DNA from 3 places in the Bacillus sp. SYZHCR11 genome. Region 1 is predicted to be linked to each of the others. Evidence: riboswitches for the same ligand, from Rfam matches in the RefSeq annotation. Region 1 holds a riboswitch; each other region holds the start of a gene.
The links. A riboswitch is a leader RNA that binds a small molecule or an ion and turns the genes downstream of it on or off. The one in region 1 is predicted to bind S-adenosylmethionine.

Region 2: linked by a shared signal. The riboswitch ahead of mtnW (2,3-diketo-5-methylthiopentyl-1-phosphate enolase) and the one ahead of AC2CGA_RS01595 (2-hydroxyacid dehydrogenase) in region 1 are both predicted to bind S-adenosylmethionine.
Region 3: linked by a shared signal. The riboswitch ahead of AC2CGA_RS10630 (5-methyltetrahydropteroyltriglutamate--homocysteine S-methyltransferase) and the one ahead of AC2CGA_RS01595 (2-hydroxyacid dehydrogenase) in region 1 are both predicted to bind S-adenosylmethionine.

The regions. Positions count from the first base shown of each region.
Region 1 covers NZ_JBXUND010000001.1:287,548-291,742, reverse strand. The annotation lists gene AC2CGA_RS01600 (FGGY-family carbohydrate kinase) at 13-1,479, opposite strand; gene AC2CGA_RS01595 (2-hydroxyacid dehydrogenase) at 1,472-2,488, opposite strand; SAM riboswitch class I at 2,610-2,702, opposite strand; gene AC2CGA_RS01590 (molybdopterin oxidoreductase family protein) at 2,849-4,195, shown strand, end outside.
Region 2 covers NZ_JBXUND010000001.1:977,724-981,918, reverse strand. The annotation lists gene AC2CGA_RS04230 (carbon-nitrogen family hydrolase) at 1-57, opposite strand, end outside; gene AC2CGA_RS04225 (pyridoxal phosphate-dependent aminotransferase) at 150-1,346, shown strand; SAM riboswitch class I at 1,383-1,482, shown strand; gene mtnW (2,3-diketo-5-methylthiopentyl-1-phosphate enolase) at 1,564-2,778, shown strand; gene mtnX (2-hydroxy-3-keto-5-methylthiopentenyl-1-phosphate phosphatase) at 2,775-3,446, shown strand; gene AC2CGA_RS04210 (methylthioribulose 1-phosphate dehydratase) at 3,437-4,066, shown strand; gene AC2CGA_RS04205 (1,2-dihydroxy-3-keto-5-methylthiopentene dioxygenase) at 4,082-4,195, shown strand, end outside.
Region 3 covers NZ_JBXUND010000002.1:772,531-776,725, forward strand. The annotation lists gene AC2CGA_RS10620 (hypothetical protein) at 539-706, shown strand; gene AC2CGA_RS10625 (LURP-one-related/scramblase family protein) at 809-1,285, shown strand; SAM riboswitch class I at 1,370-1,456, shown strand; gene AC2CGA_RS10630 (5-methyltetrahydropteroyltriglutamate--homocysteine S-methyltransferase) at 1,535-2,671, shown strand; gene AC2CGA_RS10635 (methyltransferase domain-containing protein) at 2,705-3,586, opposite strand; purine riboswitch at 3,949-4,049, shown strand; gene AC2CGA_RS10640 (NupC/NupG family nucleoside CNT transporter) at 4,189-4,195, shown strand, end outside.

The DNA.
Region 1 (4,195 bases):
CTCATCCCCAAGTCAGCCTTTCACCGCCGGCTGAAAATGAGTAAATAATTTTTGGGTATGTTTCCATTCTTCATATAGGAAGAGATCCGTCTGATCCGCTTCCGGCTCAATTACCTTTGTGCAGGTCGAAAGCTCTGCTTTCACACCGAGAGCTTCGTTGCAAATCATCACCGCTCCCATTGCGGATGCCTGGCTGAACCCCTCTCTCTTATAGATTTTCTTTTGAAGAAGGTTAGCAAGAAACTGCGTCAAAGCATCACTTTGGAAACCGCCGCCGCACACCTTCACATAATCTTGTGAAAAGGAAGCCGCCTCTGTTAACGCCTCATAGTTCCATTTGATTGAAAAAGCGATTTCCAGCAGTGCGGCTTTGACAAAATGGGCTCTGCTTAAGTTTTGGGACAGCGGAGCGTCAAAAATAAATCCGCCTTTTGCCAGTGCGTTTTTCTCAGGAGATAAATAGGAGCCTAACGCAGATATACAGGCATGATCATGTTTCGGCAGACTTGCGATTTCCCGTTCCATGACGCTGTAGGATTCATTCGGATAAAAAATGGATTTTAATTTTTGATAATTGAGTCCTGTTACACCCGGATTCGTTTCTAGAAGCCATTCACCTTCTTCTGTATGGCAATTCAGCCATGCATTCTCTAAACTTTCGGTTCCGGTCTCCGCTGTTATCTTTGTAATCGGCGTCGTCGTGCCGGATACGATGACGATATCTCCCGGCTTTGCATCTGCACTTTTGATGGCAAGCTGTGTGTCTCCCCCGCCTGCAATCACAGGCACTCTTTCAGAAAGACCGAGCACCGCCGCTTTCTTAAACGTTAACATTCCGACAACCGTCCCAGATCGGACGAGTGAAGGAAGAATGGCAGAAGGCACACCGAAGATGTTGCATAATTTCTCTGACCACGCCTTTTTCCTTACGTCAAACAGCAGTGTTTCAGCAGCCTGTGACGGTTCATAGCTTAAAATTCCGCTCAGCTCAAATGTCACCCAGTCACTGATGCTTGTGATACACTTCACTTCTTTCCATAAAGACGGCTGTCTGGCTTTTAATCCGACAAGTTTCATGGCGGAAAATAAAGCGCTCGGTAGACGTCCGGTTTGCTGATGCACTTCTTCTTCTGCCTCAATCCCGCCTTCCCATTCACGCCCTCTGTTATCAATGTTGGGCAGACCGAGAAATGCCTTTTTATCTTTATTGATCAAAACGATTCCCTGCCTCTGGCTTGTTGAGGTGATTCCGATTAATGTAATATGAGGGCTCTTGGCAATAGCCTTTCTTGCCATAGCGCTGATTTGCGTCCATAACCCTTCCGGTGAGAAATATCGTCCGTCCGGATAAAGCGGATCCGTCACATATTCAATGTCTTCCCTTTCAAGCGCGGTCACTTCGCCGCCGGCAGTCACGACCGCGACTCGCGCATTCCCAGTCCCGATGTCAAATACAAGGTAGCCTTTTTGTTCAGCCATTACAGCCTCCTGCTTCCGTTTCAAGTTCTCTTTTGTTATAAAGTTCACGTATTGAGCAGGTTTGATCTTGTTTCCATTTGAAAAGCGCTTCATTTAAAATCTTCACATGATGATCTTCCACTTCAAATGTTGCGCCCGCTAAATGGGGAGTCGCGAACACATTCGGCAAAGAGATCAATTCATAATCAGAAGATTCAGGCGGTTCGTGATAAAACACGTCAAGGATCGCTCCCTTAATCCGCCGTTCTTTCAGCACCCGCAGCAGCTCTTCCCTGTCTGTAACCGCCGCTCTTGACGTATTGACAAAAACAGCTTCCTGTTTCATCAATTGAAAGTGCCGGGCGCCGATAAGGCCGATGGTTTCTTCTGTGCGCGGCAAGTGAACGGAAACAATATCACTTTCAGAAAATACCTGTTCAATCGTCGTTTTTTCATACTCCCGGTTTTCATGACGGACAAATGGATCATAGTAAAGCACCTTGCAGTCAAAAGCGGCCAATAGCCTGGCGATTCTCTGTCCGACAGCTCCGAAACCGATAAGGCCGACTGTTTTCCCCGTCAGCTCATTTCCTCTGAATTTGACGTAAGCCTGCAAATAATCACCATTCCACTTTCCGTCCTTCAGCCACTGATGGGAAGAATACGTATGACGCAAAAATGAAATCACATTTCCGATAAACATTTCAGCAACGGCCTGGGCATTGCGGGCCGGTGTAAAGAAAACGGGGATTTTTCTTTTAGTCGCCGCCGCAATATCCACATTAGACGGCATTCCTCTGCAGACACCGATAAAAGCGGAATCCGGCAATATGTCAATAACACGCTGAGACACCTCATCAAGTTCGGTTATAAGCCCCGACGCGTTTGTCTCATGAATCATCCGGATCAATTCATCTTCCCGATAGGCCCGGCCGTGCTTCTTCCACGGCCGGTGCACAGTCCGGCCGAACAGCTCAGCCAGCTCCTTCAGCCCCTCGTCGTGATATGGCGCGGTAATTAAAACCGTCATGGTGCAAAACATCCTTTTCACATAAATTTTTTCATAAAAAAATCTCTTTCCTCAAAGAAGGAAAGAGATTCATATACCGTCTTTATCCGCTTGAAGCGCACAAATATGTATAGACCATTCTTTCCTATCTTTCAAGCATACGCTTGCTGGAATTGGCACAATAAATGTTGCCGAGGTTTCATAGGGCCAGTCCCTCCACCTCTCTGGATAGAAAATAAAATGATGAAATTGTCAGGCTGTTTAAAAGAATAAACTCATCATAGAAAAGTCTTTCCGTAATGTCAACACTTTTTTCTGAATTGACGTTCGATTTTGAAATGTTATAATGCTTACAATATAAACAAAGAGGAGAAATGGGCTATGAATTCTGCTGCAACACAGCCGAACGGGGTCTTTAAGTCGGTGTGCTCACTAGACTGTCCCGATCAATGCGGCTTGCTTGTGACAAAAAAAGACGGAAAAATCGTTAACATTCAGGGAGACCCCGATCACCCGGTCACATCAGGGAATATTTGCAACAAAGTCAGACACATGGCTGAGCGTATTTATGATGAGAAGCGCGTAACCGTTCCGTTAAAAAGGATCGGTAAAAAAGGTGAAGCCGCGTTTGCGCCTATTTCCTGGGAGGAAGCAATCAATACAATCAGTTCGCGCTGGAAAGAGCTTATTTCCGAAGAAGGAGCGGAAAGCATTCTTCCGTACAGCTTTTACGGCAATATGGGAAAACTGGCGGCAGAGGGAATGGACCGCCGTTTTTTCCATCGTCTCGGAGCGAGTCATCTCGAACGGACGATCTGCAGCAAAGCCGGTTCTGAAGGCTATAACTATACAATGGGAGAAGGAGCGGGTACTGATCCGGAGGAGACCATACATGCTAAGCTCTTTATTTTTTGGGGAATCAATGCCGTCAGCACGAATATGCACCAAGTCATGATTGCTCAAAAAGCCCGGAAAAAAGGGGCTAAAATTGTCGTTATCGATGTACATAAGAACCAAACCGGCCGGCTTGCTGATTGGTTTATTCCCATTCGTCCCGGCACAGATGCCGCACTCGCCCTCGGTATCATGCATATCTTATTCGCTGAGAACCTTCACAATGAAGCATTTCTCACAGAATACACCGAAGGCAGTGACGAATTAAAAGCGCATGTCAAACACTATGATCCGGAAACGGTTTCTGCTATTACAGGCGTTAAAGCCGACGATATCAGACGCCTTGCGAGAATGTACGGAGAAACCTCCCCTTCCCTTATCAGGATCGGAAACGGCATTCAGCACCATGACAATGGCGGAATGATCGTCCGCACCGTCTCCTGCCTTCCGGCTGTTACAGGGCAGTGGCTCAACACCGGAGGAGGCGCAATCAAGCACAACAGCGCGGTATTAAACTATAACAGACAAGCGCTCCAGCGGCCTGATCTGCTTTACGGCCGGAAGCCGCGATCATTTAATATGAACAGGCTCGGAAGCGTTCTTTTAGAAACAAAACCGCCCGTGCGCTCCCTGTTTATTTACGGTACGAATCCCGCAGTGGTGGCGCCGGAAGCGAATAAAGTCAGAAAAGGCCTGCTGCGGGAGGATTTATTTACAGTCGTTCACGATCTGTTTTTAACGGAAACCGCCAAATATGCGGATATCGTGCTCCCCGCTGCATCCGCATTTGAAAACACGGATTTTTACACGTCTTACTGGCATCATTTTATTCAG
Region 2 (4,195 bases), 690 kb from region 1:
TTCTGAAGGATTTCCGTATGAAATATCAAATTGCAAACAGGAAACGGTCCATTTCATTTTTTAACACCTCAAGTTTCTCTTTACTTTTTTTATTTAACCATATATGATGATGGACTATCATTTCAAGACATTTTTAGAAGGTGAAAAATATGAACTTTGAAATCTCAGATGTACTCAAACAGCTGCCGGAACAATTTTTCGCATCATTGGTGCAAAAAGTGAATCAAAAGCTGAAAGAAGGCAGAGACGTCATCAATTTAGGGCAGGGAAACCCTGATCAGCCGACGCCTCAGCATATCGTTGAAGAAATGAAGCGCGCCGTCGAAAGGCCGGAAAATCATAAATACTCATCATTCCGGGGCGCTTACAGCTTCAAAAAAGCAGCCGCTGCATTTTATGAAAGGGAGTACGGGGTCACGCTTGATCCGGACACGGAAGTCGCCGTGCTGTTCGGAGGCAAGGCGGGACTTGTTGAGCTTCCGCAATGTCTTTTAAACCCGGGAGATACCATTCTGGTGCCTGATCCCGGATATCCTGATTACTGGTCGGGCGTCGCCCTTGCGAAATCGAAAATGGAAATGATGCCGCTGACGGAAGAAAGAGGGTTTCTCCCTGATTACAGCGTAATTCCTGAAAAGGTGCGGAGCGAGGCGAAGCTGCTTTATCTCAATTATCCGAATAATCCGACCGGCGCTGTGGCGACAGAGGCGTTTTTTGAGGAGACAGTCGGTTTTGCGGAACAAAACGGTATTTGTGTCGTTCACGATTTCGCGTACGGAGCCGTCGGCTTTGACGGGCATAAACCGCTGAGCTTTTTGCAGACGGAAGGCGCAAAGGAGACGGGAATCGAAATCTATACCTTGTCCAAAACGTATAATATGGCGGGCTGGCGGGTCGGCTTTGCCGTCGGAAACGCTTCTGTCATCGAAGCGATCAATCTTTATCAGGATCATATGTTTGTCAGCCTGTTTCCCGCGGCGCAGCAGGCGGCGGCAGCCGCTCTTTTAGAGGATCAGGCATGCGTCGCAGCGCAAAATGACAGATATGAATCGAGGCGCAATGCATGGATTGAAGCCTGCCGCGGTATCGGCTGGGATGTGACGGCTCCGGCTGGCTCCTTTTTTGCATGGCTCCCTGTGCCCGACGGTTATACGTCACAGTCGTTTTCAGATCTGCTGCTCGAGAAAGCGGATGTCGCCGTCGCTGCCGGAAACGGGTTCGGAAAATGGGGGGAAGGCTATATCAGAGTCGGTCTTCTGACAAGTGAAGAAAGACTTAAAGAAGCTGCGGAACGGATCGGGAAACTGAATCTTTTCACCCGAAAAAGCATTGACATATCTGGATAACAATGCGATAATTCAAAATACTTTATAAAATCATTATTCTTATCAAGAGCAGGCAGAGGGACGAGCCCGATGAAGCCCGGCAACCGACTGATAAAGCACGGTGCTAATTCTTGCAGCAGGAGCTGAGAGATAAGATTCGGACATAACACGAAGCCTCTTTCTGCTCATAGGGAAGAGGTTTTTTTATGTTTTGTGAAAGAAAGAGAGGCGTTCACGCATGAGCGAAGTATTGGCAACATATCTTCTGACAGACACAACGGACAGTGAAAAGCGGGCGGAACAGATTGCGGCGGGGCTGACGGTAGGCTCCTGGACTGACCTGCCCCTGGTGAAGCAGGAACAGCTCAGAAAACATAAAGGCCGGGTCGTAAAAGTTGAGGAGAAAGAAGGAACCTCAGAAAACGAAACACAATCCGTCATCACTATCGCCTATCCCGAGGCGAACTTTTCAAGAGATATTCCGGCCGTCCTGACGACGGTATTCGGAAAGCTGTCACTGGACGGAAAAATAAAATTGACTGATCTTGAATTTTCCGAAGGGTTTAAACGCTCCCTTCCCGGGCCGAAATTCGGTATATACGGCATCCGCAAACTGCTGGGCGAATTTGAAAGACCGCTTCTGATGAGCATATTTAAAGGCGTGATCGGACGGGATCTCGCCGACATTAAAGAACAGCTCAGACAGCAGGCGCTCGGAGGCGTGGATCTGATTAAAGATGACGAAATTTTCTTTGAAAATGAACTGGCTCCGTTTGAAACCCGCATTATCGAAGGAAAACAAGTCCTGAAGGAAACCCGGGAGGAGACGGGGCATAAAACGCTGTATGCCGTAAACCTTACGGGAAGGACCGCTGAACTGCGGGATAAAGCGAGGCGCGCGGCAGAACTCGGGGCGGACGCGCTTTTATTGAATGTGTTCGCTTACGGTTTAGATGTGATGCAGAGCCTTGCCGAAGACAGGGAAATCCCGCTTCCGATCATGGCGCATCCGGCAGTCAGCGGCGCGTTCACTTCATCTCCCGTTTACGGCTTGTCGCATGCGCTTTTGCTCGGCAAGCTGAACCGCTATTGCGGCGCTGATTTCAGTTTATTTCCGTCACCTTACGGATCCGTTGCTCTTCCGAAGGAGTCCGCGCTTGCAATTCATGATGAATGTGTAAAAGACGATGTCTTTCATCCGTCGTTTGCTGTCCCGTCGGCAGGCATTCATCCCGGTATGGTGCCATTGTTGATGCGCGATTTCGGCATCGATCACATCATCAATGCCGGCGGAGGCATTCACGGCCATCCGAAAGGAGCCGAGGGCGGCGGAAGAGCGTTCCGCGCCATCATTGATGCGGTGCTTGAAGCGCAGCCGATTGAAGAAAAAGCCGCGTCGTGCAAAGATCTTCAGCTCGCATTAGACAAATGGGGAAGGGTGGAAGCCGTATGACCCGCACACCGCTGATTATTTGTGATTTCGACGGAACGGTCACCATGAACGACAACATTGTCAGCATGATGAAAGAATTCGCGCCTCCTGAGTGGCTTGAATTAAAAGACGGTGTTCTGTCTAAAAGCCTATCAATCCAAGAAGGAGTCGGCCGGATGTTCGGACTGCTGCCGAGCAGCTTAAAAGAAGAACTGACCGGCTTTATTCTGAAGGATGCGAAAATACGGGACGGCTTTTTGGATTTTGTCTCGTTTGTCCGGTCAAACGGCCTCCCGTTTTATATCGTAAGCGGAGGAATGGACTTTTTTGTGCATCCGCTTTTGGAAGGGATCGTAGAAAAGGAGCGGATTTTCTGCAATCATGCATCCTTTGACAATGAATATATTCATATAGACTGGCCGCACGCCTGTGACGGAGGCTGCACCAATCAATGCGGCTGCTGCAAACCGTCAGTCATCCGGAAGCTGTCCGATCAGCAGAAATTTCTCATTATGATCGGTGATTCGGTCACGGATGTTGAGGCTGCAAAGTTATCCGATATGTGTTTTGCTAGAGATTATCTTTTGACTGAATGCAAAGAACTCGGCCTCCGGCATCTGCCTTTTCAAGATTTTCATGAGGTGAAAACAGGCATTGAAAACATCGGGGAGGTGCAGGCATGGCTGTAAAAGAAGAACGCTGGCGCGAACTTGCCGAGGTAAAGCGCGAGCTGGCCGAAAGAGACTGGTTCCCGGCAACGAGCGGGAATCTTTCCATCAAAGTATCCGACGCGCCGCTGACTTTCCTCGTTACGGCGAGCGGAAAAGACAAACGAAAAGAAACAGACGAAGATTTTCTCTTAATCGATGAGAACGGGAAGCCCGCTGAGACCGGCCATTCTTTAAAACCTTCAGCGGAAACGCTTCTCCATACTTACTTATACCAAAAGACAGAAGCCGGCTGCTGTCTGCATGTCCATACCGTTAATAATAATGTCATCTCAGAGCTTTACGGGGATGAAAAACAAATCACGTTTCAGGGGCAGGAGATGATTAAGGCGCTCGGATTATGGGAGGAAAACGCGTCCGTGACCGTTCCGATCATTGACAACCCGGCGCACATCCCGGCATTGGCCGAAAACTTCGCGCACCATGCGGACGCCGGCTCAGGCGCGGTGTTAATCCGTAATCACGGCATTACGGCATGGGGGCGGACCGCATTTGAAGCGAAAAGGGTGCTGGAAGCCTATGAATTTTTATTCAGCTGCCACCTCAAGCTTCTGTCACTGCGGCCGCAGCTTGTAAAATAAAAGGAGGAACGGAAAATGGCGACCATCAGAATTCATGACGAAAAGAATACGCTCATTGAAAATCAGGAAGAAGTAGCGCGCTTTTTAGACGAACAAGAGGTGATCTATGAGCAGTGGAACATTGAAAAA
Region 3 (4,195 bases), on a different contig from region 1:
AAACCTTTCCTTCTTTCTTTCCGTATATAAGGTATGAAATGGAAAGAAGGAGTGAAGACTATGGCAAGAGGGACTGTAGCGAAAGAATTGAAAAAAACCTTAAAAGACCCGCGTGTACTGGAGACAAAATCAAACCCTTTTAAAAAACTGCGGAAAATGTTCAAACGATTTTTTTAAGATAACATCTCGTTTTCTTCAAAAAAATAAAGAAAGCGCTGTCAACTCGCAGTCATCTGTTAGAAGCAGTTATTTTGCATATCATAAGGTTTTTTAGGGTACTGAATAACACAAGGCAAACGAAAACACCGAAGTAGTTAATTAGACACTTACAAAAAATAGTAATAAAGTTATATAAACGATCATCATTTATCAGCCGATACAATCTATAGAACCACAACAAGAGCAAAATTTCTTCAACCCATAGTTATTTTTACGGAAAATGACGTTATTTTTTAAAAAAGTGACAATTGTTTGAATACTTTTCGTTTGTTTTTTCGTACAATAATAATACCAAAACTTTTTTTGGGAGGTATGTAAAATGATGCTACTTATTTTCGCTGCTTTGACAGGGTATCTTGTTTTCTCTTTCAGTAAGGACAACCGCCGGAAAACGCCAAAGACAAGCCCGCTGGTGACAGCTGCCGACACGAATAACATCATTGATTTAAATGCGATCCGTCAAAAACGCCGGATGCCGCTATCATAAAAACGACAGCTGCCGCAAAATCGGCAGCCTTTTTTTATGCACCCGGCCGATATGAAACCTTCCGCCTCCTTTTTTCGTAAAACATAAAAAAGGAGTTTTTTTATGTACCATTTTTACATCAAAGAGCGAATGTTTACGTTTAAGAATCGTTTTCAAGTGTTTCTTGAAAGCGGAAAAGAAGTCTACAATGTTGAAGGAAAGCTGTTTTCATTCGGTGATGAACTGAAGCTGACTGATTTGGACGGCCGCACGCTCGCCAGCGTCAATCAGAAACTGATGTCGCTCGTTCCCCGTTACGAGATTTCCGTCAGCGGCAAACCCGTCTGCCAAGTCATCAAGAAAGTCACGTTTTTCAAACCGAAATTTGAAATTTCCGGACTCGGCTGGAATCTTACCGGCGATGTGTGGGGCCGGAATTTTCAAGTGACAGACGGAAAATCAAACCGGATGACCGTCACCAAATCATGGATGAGCTGGGGCGATTCCTATCATTTGCAGATTGAAAAGGAAGAGGATATTGCTCTTTGTCTTGCGATCGCCATCGTGATAGATATGATTCTATTTGAGGGTGACAAATAAAAATATTTATCGAAATATATTGACAATATAAGAAAACATACTAAGATTAAGAGTATTACAGTTTATTCTGAAAAATAGCATATTTCCTTATCAAGAGAGGTGGAGGGACTGGCCCTATGATACCCGGCAACCGCTGTTCAGCAGAATGGTGCTAAATCCTGAAGATAAGGTTGAGATTTGCGGACGCAAGCTCTTCCCTATCCGAGGGAAGAGTTTTTTTATATTTCATCAGGAAAGAAGGAATCGTTCATGTCACAGCAAAACACAGAACAACCATCGCATACTCTTCTAAGAAAAAACCCGCCGTTTCGCGCGGATCAGGTCGGAAGCCTGCTGCGGCCGGCGGCTGTGAAGCAAGCCCGCCTGCAAAGAGCGGCGGGTGAGATTTCGGCAGAACAGCTGCGCGAAATCGAAAACAGAGAAATCATCCGCAGCGTGGAAAAGCAGAAAGAAACCGGCCTCAATGTCGTGACTGACGGCGAATTCCGCCGTGCCTGGTGGCATTTTGATTTTCTCGAAAATTTAGACGGGGTTGAGGCATTTACGCCTGAAAGCGGCATTCAGTTTCACAACGTACAGACGAAAGCGCGCGGCATTAAAGTAACGGGAGATATTGATTTTTCTCAGCATCCGATGCTCGAAGATTATAAATTCCTGCACAGCATTGCCGGCAATGCTGTTCCGAAAATGACCATCCCAAGTCCGAATATGCTGTTTTTCCGCGGAAAATTGGAAAAAGCGGCCTACCAGAATGATTACAAACAATTTCAGCACGATGTGTCAAAAGCGTATAAAAAAGCGATTCAGGCTTTCTATGACGCCGGGTGCCGCTACCTTCAGCTTGATGACACCGCATGGGCCGTTTTCTTATCTGAAGCGGGGCTTCGTCAGATTGAAGATTTCGGCACAACGCCGGATGAGCTGCGCAAGCTGTTTGCCGCTTCCATTAATGACGCGATCAAGGACCGCCCTGACGATCTGAAGGTTACGATGCATATCTGCCGCGGCAACTTCCAATCCACATGGACGGCTGAAGGCGGCTATGATGCAGCGGCTGAAACGATTTTTGACGGGCTTGACCTTGACGGATTGTTCCTGGAATATGATGATTCCCGCTCCGGCGGCTTTGAACCGCTCCGCTATGTCAAACGCTCTGATCTTCAGCTTGTGCTTGGATTGATTACATCAAAACATGGCGAACTTGAAGACAAGGACGCGATTAAACGCCGGATTGAAGAAGCTTCACAATATGTCAGCCTGGATCAGCTTTGCCTCAGCCCGCAATGCGGATTCGCCTCCACTGAGGAAGGAAACCTGATCACAGAAGAACAGCAATGGGCGAAACTGCGTCATGTCGTCAGCATTGCCGGTGAAGTCTGGAAATAAAAAAAAGACACGCGATCAGCGTGTCTTTTCTGTTTACAGAGGACCGGTTCCGATTAAAATATCGATATCTATCGTAATATCCGCCGCTTTTCGGCTGATAAACCGCCGGATGCTTTCATCAGTACATTTCCATGTTAAGGGCGTCATTTTCACAAGCCGCTCGAGGTCAGGCTGCGATAAGGTCTTCGTGTAACACAGCCGTTTGCGCTCAAAAGTTTGAAAGCCCGCTTGGAATCGTCCGGCCGCAGAATCGGCGGTGTCATTCCGCCGAGGACTGTCTCCGAAGAAGAATTCCCTTACTTCCTTCAAATAATCACGCCGCGGCACCGCTTTAATGACTGTGCCGCCCTTTCGTAAAAGCCTGCTGCATTCCTTGTAATTCCAAGGTGATAAAACAGACATCACGACATCAAAACAGCTGTCGGCAAACGGCGCATCCGCCACATCAGCGACGGCAAAAACCAAATGATCCCCGAAGGCCTTTGCGGCATGCAGCACACCTTCTTTCGAGAGATCAATACCGATTCCCGTCACGGAAAAAGCGGGCTGAAGCCATTTGCATACGGCGGCTAAATGAGAGCCTTCTCCGCATCCCGCATCCAATATCGCCGCCGTTGTTTGCGGAGATTGAATGCGGCTGATGATTGCGGCGATCTCCTTTTGAACCGGGACAAAAAATTCCCGGCTGTCAAAAAGAGCGCGTCTCGCTTCGAACAGCCGCCTGTCATAGCGGGTTTTGAACGATTTATTGAGGAAATTCACATATCCTTGCTTTGATATATCAAATGTATGCCCGTGTCCGCACATCAAGCTTTTGTATTGTGAGACCGCCATGGCCGAACTGCATAGCGGACACCTGAATACGGACTGGCATGATTGCAGTAATTCCGCGCGTTTTCTTTTTATAGACGTCAATAAAAACACCTCATTCATTCGTTATTCCGATGAAATGAAAAAGGCATAGACAAATAAACCTCGCAAAATTGGAAGTTTAACCTATTTATCTATACCTCTCATTATCTGTAACGAATGAACTGAATGATCATGAAAATGACCCCTTTTCTGCCGTCTTTTGAAGGCGGTGCCCTCAGATCCATTTTATCAGCTGCATCCCGTCTTTACAATGAACCGGAACTGTTTTTCGGGGGCTTTTATACCTTTATTATCCAATTACTTGTGAACATCCTTTATTTTCTTTATTTATAATATAAATTTATTATTTTGAAAATATCTAAAAAGGTTGATTTTCAAAAATTGAAACGATAAAATACTGCTATCTCATGTAATATCGTTATTCTTGTATATGATCAGTAATATGGTCTGATTGTTTCTACCTAGTGCCGTAAAAGACTAGACTACAAGAAAGTTTGCATAAATTTGAACGAGTGAAAAGCATATGATGCTGTCAGTCTATTCTTTTCTTTTGGCTCTTATTTATCACACTTTCTGGCTTTCAGGAATTTGTGACGAATAAGAGCTTTTTTTATTTCCATAATACCCTTATAGGAGTTGCTCACATGTACT